DNA from 2 places in the Kluyvera intermedia genome. Region 2 is predicted to be linked to the other one. Evidence: predicted binding sites of a transcription regulator. Region 2 holds the regulator's gene; the other holds the start of a gene.
The links. Region 2 encodes PurR, which represses purine synthesis genes. Its sites were predicted from a motif close to CANGCAAACGTTTGCNTG; they were not measured.

Region 1: a site for PurR is predicted at 3,435-3,452, ahead of glyA (serine hydroxymethyltransferase). Genes of this name have one in related genera too.

What each region holds. Positions count from the first base shown of each region.
Region 1 is NZ_CP139986.1:1,349,941-1,358,675, reverse strand. It holds gene U0026_RS06615 (3-phenylpropionate MFS transporter) at 1-853, opposite strand, end outside; gene chiQ (ChiQ/YbfN family lipoprotein) at 1,058-1,252, shown strand; gene U0026_RS06605 (DoxX family protein) at 1,504-1,926, shown strand; gene glyA (serine hydroxymethyltransferase) at 2,064-3,317, opposite strand; gene hmpA (NO-inducible flavohemoprotein) at 3,643-4,833, shown strand; gene glnB (nitrogen regulatory protein P-II) at 4,887-5,225, opposite strand; gene glrR (two-component system response regulator GlrR) at 5,294-6,631, opposite strand; gene qseG (two-component system QseEF-associated lipoprotein QseG) at 6,618-7,316, opposite strand; gene U0026_RS06575 (sensor histidine kinase) at 7,334-8,735, opposite strand, start outside.
Region 2 is NZ_CP139986.1:2,593,897-2,602,631, forward strand. It holds gene gloA (lactoylglutathione lyase) at 1-11, shown strand, start outside; gene rnt (ribonuclease T) at 116-763, shown strand; gene U0026_RS12535 (Grx4 family monothiol glutaredoxin) at 831-1,175, opposite strand; gene U0026_RS12540 (C40 family peptidase) at 1,516-2,346, shown strand; gene sodB (superoxide dismutase [Fe]) at 2,470-3,051, shown strand; gene U0026_RS12550 (MFS transporter) at 3,125-4,291, opposite strand; gene cydH (cytochrome bd-I oxidase subunit CydH) at 4,452-4,541, opposite strand; gene U0026_RS12555 (hypothetical protein) at 4,525-4,704, opposite strand; gene purR (HTH-type transcriptional repressor PurR) at 4,836-5,861, shown strand; gene punR (DNA-binding transcriptional activator PunR) at 5,879-6,790, opposite strand; gene punC (purine nucleoside transporter PunC) at 6,902-8,095, shown strand; gene cfa (cyclopropane fatty acyl phospholipid synthase) at 8,393-8,735, shown strand, end outside.

The DNA.
Region 1 (8,735 bases), 1.2 Mb from region 2:
CCATTAGCCCCCAGCGAATGACGCCGCAAATAGCCGACAGTAACAGCAGGTCACGGGCGCTGAATCGGCGGAACACTTTTTTGCTCAACGCAAAGGTCACCACTTCAGCGACTACCCCTAACGACCATAAATAGCCAATCGCCGAGGCCGAATACCCCGCCCCTTCCCAGTAAATAGCGCTGAAGCCATAGTAGGCGGCATGCGCCCCTTGCAGCAGGCTGACGCAGGTCAGAAAACGCCAGTTATGCGTCACCAAACCACGCCAGGCTGACCACCCTACTGACTCCTGATGGCGGGATTCACCCAGCGGCATGACGGAGGGTTTCAGCAGCATACCCAGCAGCATCGAGGCAACGCCGAGGCTGAGTATCAATAAAATCACCTGATAGCCGTAAAGACTGACCAGCTTCCCTGTCAATGCTGACCCGATGACAAAGGCCACCGAGCCCCACAGACGCACCCGGCCATAGTCCATGGTTATCTGTTTTTGCCAGGTGTTTGCCAGCGCATCCGTTAACGGCACCAGCGGCGAGAAGAAGAGGTTAAAACCAATCATCACCACCATCAGCCAGGCCACGTTTGTCCCGGCCCAAAACATCAGCGCGAACAGCAAGGTCATTAGCGCCAGAATGCGCAGTACGCGAATTAAACGTGATGGATCGCTCACGCGTGGGGCAATCAGTAAACTCCCCAGGAACCGGGCCACCAGCCCTGCCCCCAACAAAATACCGATGGTTTCAGGTGACAGCCCCGCCCCTTTGAGCCACACGCTCCAGAAAGGCAGAAAAATACCGTAGCTAAAGAAATAGGTGAAGTAGCTGAGCGCCAGCCAGCGCGTGGAGTGCAAAACCATGGGGTCCTCCCGTTTTGGAGGCCATAGTTTACTGACACACACCATGTTCTTATGAGCATTACCCTTCTTGCTTAACAGATAAATGTGATGCGCATCACCTTTACCTGTCCCAACTAGGCCTATTCATGGGCACAATTGGTTACTGCCCATTATTCATCTATAGGGCACACTGCCAAAACGGATCGCCACTTATCAGGAAGAAGCATGAAACCTCTATTCCCTTTAATTGTTATTCTGACTCTGGCAGGCTGCGCCAATAGCCAACCTGCGCCACAGTCGCACAGCGACAATGAAGCCGTCTCATCATTGGATTATCAGGAATGCATTCAGGCGGCCATCAGCGGAAACGGTCAGGCCAGCAGCGCGAAGTGCGATCCGATCCTCAAAGCCCCACGCTAAACACCGCACATTGCGCCAGTTCAACTAAATCCTGTAGGGCGATTTCATCTCGCCCTTTTTCAGGTTATTAGTCGCGTAGATGCGCCGCCGTTAAACAGTCAAAAAAAAACACCTGACCGGTATTAAAATTATTCATATAACCGGGTATCAAAGCCACGACCCGTCCATAGGTTGATTTAATTCCATCATGTGGCGATTCGCAAAATTGTGTATTACGTTTAAATCACACGTACTTACCTGATGGCACTCACATGAACTCACTTCGTTATTTTGATTTCGGGGCATCACGCGACCTCATATTGCTGATTGCTCGCATTGCCCTGGTGCTGCTGTTTATCCTCTCCGGCTATCCGAAAATGCTCAACTTCGATGGCACGGTGCAATATATGGCCGCAACCGGCGCACCAATGCCTTCACTGGCGGCAATTATTGCGATTGTGATGGAGGTTCCGGCAGTTATTCTGGTTATCCTGGGCTTTTTCACCCGTCCGCTGGCGGTGATTTTTGTTTTCTACACCTTGGGGACTGCGGTTATCGGTCACCATTACTGGGATATGACCGGCGATGCGGTGATGCCAAATATGATTAACTTCTATAAGAACATCAGTATTGCAGGCGGATTCTTACTGCTAGCGGTTGTCGGGCCGGGAAGGATTTCACTGGATAGACGTTAAAACAAAAAGTAGCCCGGCCAAGCGCAGCGACGCCGGGAACAGCCCCGGGGGCGGCGTAAATGCCTTGCCCGGGCTACATTTTATCAGGCATAAAAAAGGCCGCTTTCGCGGCCTTTTTTGCATCTTACGGTTAGCGCTTATGCGTAAACCGGGAAGCGAGCGCAGATATCCAGCACTTTTGCTTTGATGCGTTCGATGTTGGCTTCATCATTGATGTTGTCCAGCACGTCACACATCCAGCCAGCCAGCTCTTTCACTTCAGCTTCTTTGAAGCCGCGGCGAGTCACAGCCGGGGAACCGATACGGATACCGGAAGTCACAAACGGGCTCTTCGGATCGTTTGGTACGCTGTTTTTGTTCACGGTGATGTTTGCACGGCCCAGCGCCGCATCAGCTTCTTTACCGGTCAGGTTTTTATCAACCAGATCCAGCAAGAACAGGTGGTTTTCAGTACCGCCAGAAACCACTTTGTAGCCACGGTTCAGGAAGACTTCGACCATCGCTTTGGCGTTTTTCGCAACCTGCTGCTGGTAAACCTTGAACTCAGGTTCCATCGCTTCTTTCAGTGCCACAGCTTTTGCCGCGATCACGTGCATCAGCGGGCCGCCCTGCGCGCTTGGGAAGACAGCGGAGTTCAGTTTTTTATACAGCTCTTCGCTACCGTCTTTCGCCAGGATCAGACCACCACGTGGACCCGCCAGGGTTTTGTGAGTGGTTGTGGTCACGACGTGAGCGTGTGGAACCGGGTTCGGGTAAACGCCTGCGGCAATCAGACCGGCAACGTGTGCCATGTCAACGAACAGGTATGCGCCGATGCTGTCAGCGATTTCACGCATTTTTGCCCAGTCAACCACACCGGAGTAAGCAGAGAAACCACCGATGATCATTTTCGGTTTGTGAGTCTGTGCCTGCTTCGCCATGTCTTCGTAGTCAATTTTACCGGACTCATCAATACCGTAAGGAACGATGTTGTACAGTTTGCCGGAGAAGTTGACCGGAGAACCGTGAGTCAGGTGACCGCCCTGCGCCAGGTTCATACCCAGAACGGTATCGCCTGGCTGCAGCAGCGCGGTGTAGACCGCGAAGTTAGCCTGAGAACCGGAGTGCGGCTGCACGTTAGCGTAGTCTGCGCCAAACAGTTCTTTAGCACGGTCGATGGCCAGTTGCTCAACGATATCAACGTATTCGCAGCCACCGTAGTAGCGCTTGCCTGGGTAACCTTCAGCATACTTGTTGGTCAGCTGAGATCCCTGCGCCTGCATGACGCGCGGGCTGGTATAGTTCTCGGAGGCGATCAGTTCAATGTGCTCTTCCTGACGTACTTTTTCTTGCTCCATAGCCTGCCACAACTCGGCATCATAATCGGCAATGTTCATTTCACGCTTTAACATCCGCATCTCCTGACTCAGCTAACAATAAAATTTTGACCTGAAAAAGGCAGTCCTGTGGGACAACGGCGAACAGTATAACTGATTAGTTGTGTGATAACAGGTCTTGACAAGCGAAATTACGCAAACGTTTACCTTCAAGCTACACAAGGGGTTGAGGAATAAAGACCTTCGACAGGGAAACGGATTTCTTTTCAAGATTGTGATGTGAATAATTCATGTTGTAACCGCATTAATGCAATATTACAAAGAACCATTTACAAAGCAGGGGTATTTTTATAAGATGCATTTAACATGCAACAATAAATAACATTCAAGGATGCCTGCTATGTTAGACGCTCAAACCATCGCTACCGTAAAAGCCACTATCCCTCTATTGGTTGAAACCGGCCCAAAACTGACCGCCCACTTTTATGACCGGATGTTTGCCCATAATCCGGAACTGAAAGAGATTTTCAATATGAGCAACCAACGCAACGGCGACCAACGTGAAGCGCTGTTCAACGCGATTGCCGCTTACGCCAGCAATATTGATAATCTGGCTGCCCTGCTGCCTGCGGTTGAAAAAATTGCCCAGAAGCACACTAGCTTCCAGATTAAACCCGAGCAATACGACATCGTAGGCGGGCACCTGCTGGCAACGCTGGATGAAATGTTCAGCCCGGGCCAGGAAGTGCTGGATGCATGGGGCAAAGCTTACGGTGTACTGGCAGGCGTATTCATTAACCGTGAAGCGCAGATCTACCAGGAAAGTGCGAACAAAACAGGTGGTTGGGAAGGCACCCGGGCGTTCCGTATAGTGAAGAAAACGCCACGTAGCGCGCTTATTACCAGCTTCGAGATGGAGCCGGTCGACGGTCAGCCGGTTGCCGACTATCGTCCTGGACAATATCTGGCCGTCTGGCTGAAACCTGAGGATTTTGAATTCCAGGAAATTCGTCAGTACTCACTGACCCGTACTCCAGATAGCAAAGGCTACCGGATTGCGGTGAAACGTGAAGATGGCGGCCAGGTGTCTAGCTGGTTGCACAACCATGCCAGCGAAGGCGATACCGTTCATCTGGCGGCGCCTGCCGGTGATTTCTTTATGGATGTGGCAACCGATACTCCAGTGTCGCTGATTTCCGCCGGTGTCGGCCAGACGCCAATGCTGGCGATGCTTGATACGCTGGCGAAAAACAACCATAGCGCGCAGGTTAACTGGTTCCACGCGGCAGAAAATGGCGATGTGCATGCTTTTGCTGACGAAGTCAGCGAGCTGGGTCGTTCACTGCCGAACTTTACCGCGCACACTTGGTATCGTGAACCGACCACAACCGATCAGGAAAAAGGCGCGTTCGATAGCACGGGTCTGATGGATTTGAATCGAGTGGAAGGGGCAATCAGCGACCCGGCGATGCAGTTCTATCTGTGCGGTCCGGTCGGTTTTATGCAGTTTGCGGCAAAACAGCTGGTGGGATTAGGGGTGAAGAACGAGAACATTCATTACGAGTGTTTTGGCCCGCATAAAGTCCTGTAATGGTGATGCCGGATGGCGCTACGCTTATCCGGCCTACACACGCGCGACGCGGATTAGATAGCCGCGTCGTCTTCTTCACCGGTACGGATACGTACTACGCGCGCCACGTCGAAGACAAATATTTTGCCATCACCGATTTTACCGGTCTGCGCAGTGCGGATAATGGTATCGACACAGGTATCGACGATATCGTCGGTCACCACGATTTCAATTTTCACCTTCGGCAGAAAGTCGACCATGTACTCCGCGCCACGGTAAAGTTCGGTGTGACCTTTCTGACGACCAAAGCCTTTCACTTCCGTTACCGTCATCCCGGTAATGCCAACTTCCGCCAGCGCTTCACGTACGTCATCAAGTTTGAAGGGTTTAATAATCGCATCAATTTTTTTCATGGTGTTCCTGTCGTTTTTTTCGCGTAACCGGTTGCTCACCGTATCATAAATCAGTCGTATGTACGGTGCTACTCTTTAAAATCGTTAGCATCCAGTTCATGGCGCGAGAGTAATTTATAGAACTCGGTGCGGTTGCGTCCGGCCATTCTGGCGGCATGGGTAACGTTGCCTTTGGTGATTTGCAGCAGCTTGCGTAAATAGTTGAGCTCAAACTGATTACGCGCCTCGACGAAGGTCGGAAGTGCCGTATTCTCCCCTTCCAGCGCCTGCTCGACCAGCGCATCGCTGATGACCGGTGAGGAGGTTAGCGCAACGCATTGTTCGATAACGTTAACCAGCTGGCGCACGTTGCCTGGCCAGTTAGCCGCCATCAGCCGTTTCATAGCATCTGTGGAAAACGCGCGAACAAAAGGCTTGTGGCGATCGGCCGCCTGGCGCAGCAGATAGTTCGCCAGCAGCGGAATATCCTCTGTACGTTCGGCAAGGGTTGGGATCTTCAGATTAACCACGTTCAGACGGTAAAAGAGATCTTCGCGAAACTCGCCCCGCGCCATAGCTTTAGGCAAGTCGCGGTGAGTGGCGGAGACAATTCGAACATTAATGTCTAAATCTTTGTTACTGCCCAACGGACGGACTTTACGTTCCTGCAAAACACGCAGCAGTTTCACCTGCAACGGCGCGGGCATATCACCAATTTCATCGAGAAATAGCGTACCGCCTTCCGCAGCCTGAAATAGCCCTTCGCGCTGGCTTACCGCGCCGGTAAACGCTCCGCGGGCATGGCCAAACAGTTCCGACTCCAGCAATTGTTCCGGCAAAGCGCCGCAGTTAATGGCGACAAACGGCTTCGCATGGCGCGGACTGGCGTTGTGGATGGCCTGCGCCAGAATCTCTTTGCCAGTGCCGCTCTGGCCGTTTATCAACACGCTAACGTCAGACTGCGCTACCATCTGCGCTTGCTCCAGCAACCGTAGCATCAACGGGCTGCGGGTAACAATCGCCTCGCGCCACTGTTCATCCATCGCCGGAGAAGAGCGTTCTAACGCTTCATCAATCGCTTTATACAGCGCGTCTTTATCGACCGGTTTGGTCAGGAAGCTGAATACGCCCTGCTGGGTAGCAGCGACCGCGTCAGGAATAGAGCCGTGGGCGGTGAGGATGATAACCGGCATACCCGGCTGCACTTTCTGGATTTCGCTGAATAACTGCAGACCGTCCATCTCATCCATGCGCAGGTCGCTAATCACCAGATCGATGCGCTCTTTCGCCAGCACCCGAAGTCCCTGTTGACCGCTTTCCGCCGTCACCACGCGGTAGCCTTCGCTTGAAAGGCGCATTCCCAGCAGTTTTAACAAGCCGGGATCGTCATCCACCAGCAGCAGGTGTGCGGGTTTACGGTTCGTCATGTTTATCCTCGTCAGATGCGCCGCCGTGGGACATATCCGCCCCCGGTTTACGACTGGAGAGCTGACGTTCAATGTCCGTCAGATTTTGCAGTTTGCGGGTGGTCAGATCCAACTCAGTCTGTAACTCTTGCTGTTGCAAGCGCAGCGCATCGAGTTGCGTGTCGTTGCTTTCCTGTAATTTCGTATAGCGCTGCCGCTCTTCAGCCAGCGAAAGTTGCAGCCCTTGAGCATCGCGCCAGACCTGGTAGAGTGGACGAATACGCACAGGAATTTGCGCGCTGAGCGCATCGATATCATTGACCATCCGCCGCCGTTCACCGGGGGTGATCTTAGCGTTTGCCAGCAGAATGCCGCGCTTAAAAGCTTGTTGCCAGGTTGCAGTCGTCAACTGATTGGCTCTGGCGCGGGCCTCGGCGGCGGCAAGGCGATCACCACAATCCATGCCTCGTAGCCAGTAGAGCGGATTATTTTCGGCGGCGTCACCACCGAACGACCAGATATCGTCACAGTCGGTCGACAAATAATCGGCCACCTGCTGGTGAGGTTCATTTTCGCCAGCACCGGAATCGGCATTGTGTGGCGTCGACGTGGTGTTGCAGCCGGACAGCACCAGGCAGGCGAGGCCAAATAACCCGCTACGCCACGGCCGCTGTTGCAGACCAGTTCGTGCTAAAAGTTGCCGCATAGTCACTCGATATTGATTCATGTGATGTTTTTTTCGAGCACAGGGGCTGGGAGTTCGATGCGAAAACAGACGTTGCCGTCCGATGTATCGAGAAGCACTAGCTCGCCGTGCATTTTGCGCACAGAGTCACGCGCCAGACTTAGCCCAAGGCCGCTCCCCTTCACCGCACCTTTGCGTTGATGGCTACCCTGATAAAAAGGCTCAAAAATCATTAATTTTTCTGCGTCCGGGATGGCGGTTCCGGTATTGATAACTTCAATCGACACGGTGGTGCCTTCCCGGGCGCTACGAAGATAAATGTTACCGGATTCAGTGCCATAGTGCACCGCATTCGAATAAAGATTATCCAGTGCATTCATCAGTAGCGTCGGTTCCGCCAGGCAAGCAGGTGCCTGTAAATCTACCTGCGTGTGCATCATTTTAGCCCGTGCGGGTAGGCTGTGCGCAGAAACCACCATATCTACCAGCGGCGCTAACGTCACCGGCTCCATTCGGATGGCGGTTTCGCTCAATTTACGGTTGTAGTCCAGTAGCTGTTCAATCAGGGTTTGCAGATTGCGACTACTGCTATCAAGGATCGCGACCACCTCTTTTTGTTCCGCATTGAGCGGTCCAACCACCTGATCTGCAAGCAGTTCGGTGCCTTCGCGCATGCTGGCAAGCGGTGTTTTCAATTCATGAGAGAGATGGCGCAAGAACTGGTGGCGCTGGGATTCCAGCCATGACAGTCGTTCACTGAGCCAGACGATACGCCGCCCCACCGAACGCAGTTCACGCGGGCCCCTGAACATAATCTCGCCCTCAAGCGTTTGCCCTTCTCCCAGACGATTAATCATGCGTTCAATGCCCTTCACCGGGCCGATAATCATGCGGGTAAACAGTAACATCATTACGAGGCTGACCAGGAACAACACCAGCGCCTGCCAGCCAAAGAATTGACCACGCTCGGCAATCGCCTGCTGAAGCTGTTGTCCACGTGAAAAGACCACGGTGCGCGTGGCCTGCACCAGTTCACCGTTCGCGGTGGAGAACGCTGCCAGATTTTCCGCTGCCGCTTTTTGCGGGCCGCTGTTGGTGCAATCAAGCTCCGCCAGTTCCTGCAAATTTTGCCGTAATCGCTGATACAGCGCGTCATCTGGCAGCACACCAGCGTGCGCTTCCAGCATCTCGCCATAGCGCTTGCGTTGCGTTTGATACACCTTCGCCAACGTCGGATCGTCGAGGACACAGTACTGTCGGTAGCTGCGTTCCATATCCAGCGCAACGCTGGCCATCGCTTCGCTGCGGCGTGAGTCGATAAGCGTGGTGCGGTTGGTCTGTTCTGCCTGCGCGCTGAGGATGTTCAGGCTCTGCCATGCCTGCCAGGCCAGCACTAACAGTGGTAACAGGATCAGCAGGAACGCCAGCGTGACCAGTTGC
Region 2 (8,735 bases):
TTGGCAACTAATCTCCCACGGGTGCCAAAAGGCGCCCGTTTTTTTCTCCCGCCTTTCCAAGCCACGGCAAAATTTGCCATAATGCGCGCTACTTTTTCTAAGTTAAGAGATTCAGATGTCCGACAATGTGCAGCTTAATGGTCTATGCGACCGTTTTCGTGGGTTTTATCCCGTGGTGATTGATGTTGAAACCGCAGGATTCAATGCCAAAACGGATGCTCTGCTCGAAGTAGCAGCAATCACGTTGAAAATGGATGAGCAAGGCTGGTTGATGCCGGACAACACGTTACATTTCCACGTTGAACCGTTTGAAGGTGCCAATCTTGAACCAGAAGCGCTGGCGTTTAACGGTATCGACCCGAATAACCCGCTGCGTGGTGCGGTCAGCGAATATGACGCGCTGCATGCTATCTTCAAGATGGTGCGCAAAGGGATTAAAGACAGTGATTGCAATCGGGCAATCATGGTGGCGCATAACGCCACATTTGATCATAGCTTTATGATGGCCGCAGCCGAGCGCGCCTCGTTAAAGCGTAACCCGTTCCACCCGTTCGTTACCTTTGATACCGCCGCGCTTAGCGGGCTGGCGCTGGGGCAAACCGTGCTGTCAAAAGCCTGTGCCGCAGCCGGTATGGATTTCGACAGCAGCCAGGCCCACTCGGCGCTGTACGACACCGAACAGACCGCGACACTGTTCTGCGAAATCGTCAACCGCTGGAAGCGTCTCGGCGGCTGGCCGCTACCGATAGCCACCGAAGAATAATCGTATAAAAAAAGCGCCTTAAAGGCGCTTTTTTGTTTTCGGTACCCGACCTACACAAACCAGGCAATTATTCTGCTTTTGGCTCTTCAGCGTATTTCGCCGCGGTCTCTTTAATGAGAGGCTGCAGTTCACCGCGCTGATACATTTCAATAATGATGTCACAGCCACCAACCAGCTCACCATCCACCCACAGCTGTGGGAAGGTTGGCCAGTTTGCGTATTTTGGCAGCTCAGCGCGAATATCTGGGTTCTGCAGGATGTCAACATAAGCGAAGCGCTCGCCACAGGCAGACAGCGCCTGAACCGCCTGAGCGGAGAAGCCGCAGCTTGGCAGTTTTGGAGAACCTTTCATATACAGCAGGATTGGGTTTTCAGCGATCTGGCGCTGAATTTTTTCAATTGTCTCGCTCATTGTCTTGCTTCCTCACACTTCTTTTTACGACAGTAGTCCGCCATTGTAGCGTTTCAGGCTGCGAACCGAAAATAACATTTTGTTCACGCTTTACTATTTTATCGTCTGTTCTCTTAAGTTGCTTTATAAATATGTCTTTATCGGCAGCAACCGGGAAAATGTGTTCATTTTTTAGCTCAAGTTGTATCAATTGATGTTTTTTTTTGCAGTTGCTAACGAAACAACGTTTTAGACCTAAAAACAGTATTAACATTTCGTGTTTTTATAGATTAGAATCGTTGGGTTTTGTAAACCATACCCAGGCAAGGATGTATCGCCTGATTACTCAGAGGGTTGTTCAGTGGCGCAGATAAAAAAATGGTCGTTCACGCTCTGTGCATTGTTGTTTACATCGTTATCTTTCACGCCGTTGGCGCATGCAACCGGGCATGCCAAAACACCCACGGCGCAAAAATCGCTTCCCGTAAAAGGCAGTGAACGTAAGAAAAAAAGCACAGACACCAAATCCACCACCAAGAAAAAAACCACCGCGACTACTACGAAGAAAAAAACCGCAACCGCCGTGGCGAAAAAATCAACATCAACCACCAGCCGCAAAAAATCCGCTACGCGTACCGCAAAAGCCAGCAGAAAAGGCAGCACGCTGAAAACTGCCAACCTCGTCACGACCTGCAAACCCGCGCGTAAAGGCCACAAAAAATCCTGTACCACCAGCCCTGCCGAAAGCCAACCCACTACCATTGCCCAGGCACACAAAGTTCGCGTGCAAAAAGCGCAGAAAACGGCGATGAACAAACTGATGGGTCAGCTAGGTAAGCCTTACCGTTGGGGCGGCAACTCCCCTCGTACCGGTTTCGATTGCAGCGGTCTGGTGTATTACGCCTATAAAGATCTGGTCAATATTCGTATTCCGCGCACCGCCAATGAAATGTACCACTTGCGTGACGCCCGCCCGGTAAACCGTGGCGAGCTGGAAAGCGGCGATCTGGTCTTCTTCCGCACCCAAGGTCGTGGTACAGCTGACCATGTGGGTGTTTACGTCGGCAACGGTAAGTTCATTCAGTCGCCTCGCACCGGTCGTGATATCCAAATCACCTCATTGAGCGAAGATTATTGGGTGCGTCATTATGTCGGCGCTCGCCGCGTGGTAACCCCTAAGACCATTCGTTAATCACTTACCCCGTTTGTTAATAAACGGGGTAAGCTTATCTTTTATCTCACCTTTTAATTTGCTACTCTATCCTCACTCAATACAAGGTTATTGAGTGGATAAACTATAATAAGGAGAGTAGCAATGTCGTTCGAATTACCTGCATTACCGTATGCCAAAGACGCTCTTGTCCCACACATTTCTGTGGAAACGCTTGAGTACCATTATGGTAAACACCACCAGACTTATGTCACTAACCTGAACAACCTGGTTAAAGGCACCCCGTTTGAAGGCAAAACGCTCGAAGAGATCGTGCGCACGTCTGAAGGCGGTGTGTTCAACAACGCGGCTCAGGTCTGGAACCACACTTTCTACTGGAACTGCCTGGCCCCTAACGCTGGCGGCGAACCGACCGGTGCAGTTGCTGACGCCATCAACAAAGCGTTTGGTAGCTTCGCTGAGTTCAAAGCACAGTTTACTGACGCGGCAGTCAAAAACTTCGGTGCGGGCTGGACATGGCTTGTGAAGAAGGCTGACGGCTCGCTGGCCATTGTCTCAACGTCTAACGCGGGTACGCCTCTGACCACTGATGCAACGCCACTGCTGACCGTGGATGTGTGGGAACATGCTTACTACATTGATTACCGCAATGCGCGTCCAAACTATCTGGAGCACTTCTGGGCTCTGGTGAACTGGAAGTTTGTGGCTGAAAATCTGGCCGCATAAGTTGTAAAACCCGACCATATTGAGCCGGGTTTACTCTATTACGCAGAAGAGTCAATCTTCTGCGTTTTTGTTTTTACTGGCTCGCCAGCGCCTCTTCACCTCGGCGACGGCTGCTTACCACCACAACTAACAATGCCAGCCCCGCCACAATTGCGCCCATCACGGGAACAAAAGCGTAGCCCATCCCGCCTGAAATCACGGCACCACCAGCAACCGCACCCAGCGCATTACCAAGATTAAATGCCCCGATATTGACCGATGATGACAGACCTGGCGCTTCATGCGCTACCCGCATCACGCGCATCTGCAACGGTGGCACCACCGCGAAGGTTGCCGCACCCCAGACCACCATGCTCACTGCGGCCCCTAACTGGGTTTGCGCAAGGAACGGAATCGCCAACATAATAACCATCAACAGCAGCAAGAAGCCTTTCAACGTGCCGCTGACGGAGCGGTCAGCAAATTTACCGCCCAGGTAGTTACCGATGGAGAAACCAACGCCAATCAACACCAGCATCAGTGTGATAAAACCTGACGATGCGTGGGTGATGGTGTGCAGTACCGGAGAAATGTAGGTATAGAGCGTGAACATGGCGCCCGCACCTAATACGGTCGTTAACAGCGCAGACAGGACCTGCGGACGGACCAGTACCGACAGCTCGCGCTTAACATCCGGTTTCTCCCCCGCCCCACCTTTTGGAAGAGAAAACCACAGACTGATGATGGCAATCACACCAAGCCCCGCGGTTGCCATAAACGACATACGCCAGCCGATAGTTTCCCCAAGCCATGTTGCCGCAGGCACTCCGCCAATGTTAGCAATGGTCAGCCCCATAAACATGGTTGCAACGGCGCTGGCCTGCTTGTGCTTTGGTACCACGCTCGCCGCCACCACTGAGCCAAGACCAAAGAAAGCGCCATGGTTGAGGCTGGTGATAATGCGCGAGAGCATTAAGGTGGTGTAGTCCGGCGAGATAGCGGACAGTACGTTGCCAAGGGTAAAGATAGCCATCAGGAAAATCAGCGCATTACGACGACCGCGATGTGACAGTAATAGCGTCATCAGCGGCGCGCCAACCATCACGCCAACCGCATAGGCGCTGATCAACATACCGGCGGCGGGAATTGAGACATCAACCCCTTTCGCGATAACCGGCAATAAGCCCATCGGCGAGAATTCGGTCGTACCAATACCAAAGGCCCCAATGGCTAAAGCCAATAAGGGAAAATTAATTTTCATACAAAAGCTCCGCTAAGCCACACGCAATACGCGGCATGACAACATGGGGCAAAAGCATGACATTAATCACAGAAAAACAGAAGTGTACAAAACAGCAAAAGATTATTGCTAATTGGGTAACAATAATACGAGAGGGAGCGGATGCTCCCTCACAGAGGGATTAATGCAATATAGCGGTGAAACTTGCTGCGACGATCAGAGCAAGCGCAATAAAGGTAGTACCGAGTGACAACTTAAGATCGGTGCTCATCAATTTTTCTCCTTTTGATTTCCACAGTAAAACTGCGTTTAATCATTTTTGCACAGTTAATCGTAAAAATCTTCACAGATTTAGCAGGATGTTTGTTTTTGTTCTTCCACTTTGCGCCAGGATAAGTCAAAATTCGACGCTTATTTATAAGCGTACCGGCCATTGACCCCCTCCTGTCGTCCTGTATCGTTTTCCCGGCGAAATGCAATCTGCAAGATTGTACCAGGGTGTGTGAAGGCAAACGTTTTCCTTTCGGTTTTATCAGGGGCAGGCCAGGGTCTGGAGTGAGATGGAATGGCAACAATTAAAGATGTAGCGAAGCGCGCAAACGTTTCCACTACAACCGTATCACATGTAATTAACAAAACCCGTTTTGTCGCTGAAGACACGCGTGAAGCGGTTTGGGCAGCCATTAAAGAGCTGCACTACTCGCCAAGCGCCGTGGCGCGTAGCCTTAAGGTTAACCACACCAAATCGATCGGTTTATTGGCAACCAGTAGCGAGGCGGCGTATTTTGCTGAAATCATCGAAGCCGTTGAGAAAAACTGCTTTGAGAAAGGCTATACCCTAATTCTTGGCAACGCGTGGAATAATCTTGAGAAACAGCGCGCGTATTTGTCGATGATGGCGCAAAAGCGCGTAGATGGCCTGTTGGTCATGTGCTCAGAGTACCCGGAATCTCTGCTCACGATGCTCGAAGAGTATCGCAACATCCCGATGGTGGTGATGGACTGGGGAGAATCCAAAGCTGACTTTACTGACTCCGTGATTGATAACGCCTTTGAGGGCGGTTATATGGCGGGTCGTTATCTGGTGGAACGCGGGCATCGCGATATCGGCGTGATCCCAGGGCCGCTGGAGCGTAACACTGGTGCGGGTCGTCTGGCGGGCTTTATGAAAGCCATGGAAGAGACGATGATAAACGTCCCAACCAACTGGATTGTACAGGGCGATTTTGAGCCTGAGTCTGGCTATCGTGCGATGCAGCAAATCCTGTCCCAGCACCCTCGTCCAACCGCAATCTTCTGCGGTGGCGATGTCATGGCGATGGGCGCACTGTGTGCTGCCGATGAAATGGGTCTGCGGGTTCCGCAGGATATTTCGCTTATCGGTTACGATAACGTGCGCAACTCCCGTTTCTTTACCCCGGCGCTGACGACGATTCATCAGCCAAAAGATTCACTGGGTGAAACGGCCTTCAATATGTTGATGGACCGCATCGTAAGTAAGCGTGAGGTGTCTCAGTCGATTGAGGTGCATCCGCGCCTCATCGAACGCCGCTCCGTGGCCGACGGCCCGTATCGCGACTATCGCCGCTAAGTCCTGATGCGGACGCCTTATTCCGGCGTCCGCAGCCACTCATCGTTTAACGTCTCACTGTCTCCCAGATACTCTAACAACCAGCTTAATGCCGGTGAGGCTTCGCTTTGCTGCCAGGTGAGACAACAGGCTGCATCCGGGAAGGGATTTTCCAGTGTTAATGCGACCCACTCCCCGCTCTCAAGCCACGGTTGCGCCCGATGTCCGGGTACCATTGCCGCGCATAGTCCAGCAGAAATGCAGGTTTCCGACGACGCCCAGTCCGGTACCACCACTCTTTTTTGGTTATCCAGAAGCCAGGTCGTCCGCTTGGGTAGCGAGCGAGAGGTATCCTCAAGCACCAATGAAGGCCAATTGCGCAACACATCATCGCTGAGCGGCCCTTCCATCTTTGCCAGCGGATGCGAACAGGCGACAACGCAGTGCCAATTAAGCTTACCCATGTCGCGAAAGGCAAAACGCCCGCCGATTGGGATGGCCTGGGTCGCGCCAATCGCCAGTTCCACGCGACCATCCGACAACGCATCCCACACGCCGTTGAAAACTTCCTGAAATACGATCAGCTCAACATCGTTAAAGTGGCGATAGAAATCAACAATCATCTGGCGAGTCCGTTCCGGTTTAACGATGTTATCTACCGCAATAGCCAACTGCCCACGCCAGCCGTTGGCAATCTGCTGACACTGTTGGCGGGTGATCTGCATTTTTTTGATAACAGATCGCCCTTCTTTCAAAAACCATGCACCGGCAGGCGTTAGCTCAACGTCCCGGTGCCGCCGTTCAAACAAAGGCACCGCAAGCCATTCCTCTAACTGACGGACGGTATAGCTCACCGCCGAAGGCACACGGTGTAATTCCTGCGCCGCGGCGCTAAAGCTGCCGTTGCGCGCAACGGCATCAACCACTTCTAAGGAATATTCAGACCACATTTTTTGCCTTCAAATATTTTGAATCCATGACTCAAATATTAGCGTTTCACAACCACCATTGCACTCTCTACACTCTGCGCAATTGTTTATTCATGAGAAAAAGGTCGATTTATGCAACCGGGGAAAGGATTTTTAGTCTGGCTAGCAGGACTGAGCGTGCTGGGTTTTCTGGCGACAGATATGTATTTACCTGCCTTTGCGGTTATTCAGGAAGATCTGCAAACACCAGCATCCGCAGTGAGTGCCAGCCTGAGTTTGTTCCTCGCCGGTTTTGCCCTCGCGCAGCTTTTGTGGGGGCCGCTGTCAGACCGCTACGGCCGTAAACCGATTCTGCTGACCGGGTTAACCATTTTTGCGCTGGGCTGCATAGGCATGTTGTGGGTGCGTGATGGTACCACACTGCTGGTACTGCGCTTTGTACAGGCCGTAGGCGTTTGTGCGGCGGCCGTAACCTGGCAGGCGATGGTGACTGACTATTATCCTGCGCAGCGCACTAACCGTATTTTCGCCACGATTATGCCACTGGTCGGCCTATCTCCAGCCCTCGCCCCGCTTCTGGGTAGCTGGTTATTAGTGCATTTTGATTGGCAGGCCATTTTTGCGGCATTATTTATCATTACCCTGGTGCTGATGTTACCCGCATTTCGCCTGAAGCCGGCACACAAGAAAAATGCCACCAGCGAAGAAAAGCTGACCTTTATGCGCCTGCTGCGCAGTAAGGACTATCGTGGCAACGTTCTGATTTACGCCGCGTGCTCTGCGAGTTTCTTCGCATGGCTGACAGGTTCGCCATTTATTCTGCATGAAATGGGTTATAGCCCAACCGTCATTGGCCTGAGCTACGTTCCTCAGACCATCGCTTTCTTGATTGGTGGCTACGGTTGCCGTGCCGCACTGCAAAAATGGCAGGGTGCTCAACTTCTGCCATGGCTTTTGGTGGTCTATGCCCTCAGCGTTATTGGTACCTGGGGCGCTGGTCTGGCAGAGAATGCCTCGCTGACTGCGTTACTGATCCCCTTCTGCGTGATGGCTATCGCCAACGGGGCGATTTATCCTATCGTCGTCGCTCAGGCTTTGAAGCCCTTTCCGCAGGCAACCGGGCGCGCCGCTGCGTTACAGAATACGTTGCAGCTGGGCCTTTGCTTCCTGGCAAGCCTTGCCGTGTCGACGCTCATCGCCACCCCGCTGCTGACTACCACCTGTGTGATGCTTGTCACCGTGGTGCTGGCGACGATAGGTTACAGAATGCAGCTCGCGGCACGCCGTGAAGAACGTGCTGCCGAACAGACCACATCTCACGCCTAATCATCAGGCATATCAATGCCATGATAAATCGTTAGGACGCTAAGATTTTTAGTTGAATCAATAAACTTAGCGTCCTATACTGGATCGGCATCACATAATTAATATACAGTGCAGTTATTGAGCGGCGGCAGGATGCCACCCATTAAACCATGGATTGGCTTTCAGCAAGGGACTCCTCCCTTTCTCTATGTTACGTCGGATAGCAGGCTCACGAATTATTCGTGACATTTCTCACAAACCAAGAAAAGCGTCTACGCTGTTTTAAGGTTCTGATCAACAGGTCGGGATGGAGAGGCTATGAGCTCATCGTGTATAGAAGAAGTCAGCATACCGGAAGACGACTGGTATCGTATCGTTAGCGAGTTGCTCGGACGAGCAGGCATCGAAATTAATGGCAATGCCCCCAGCGATATACGAGTCAGAAATCCCCGGTTTTTCAAACGTGTTTTACAAGAAGGTTCGTTGGGGCTTGGCGAAAGTTATATGGACGGTTGGTGGGAATGCGACCGGCTGGATATCTTTTTCGACCAGGTACTGAGAGCCGGACTGGAAAACCAAATCCCCCACCATTTAAAAGATACGCTGCGAGTCGCAGGGGCACGTATTTTCAACTTACAAAGTCGCAAACGTGCCTGGCAGG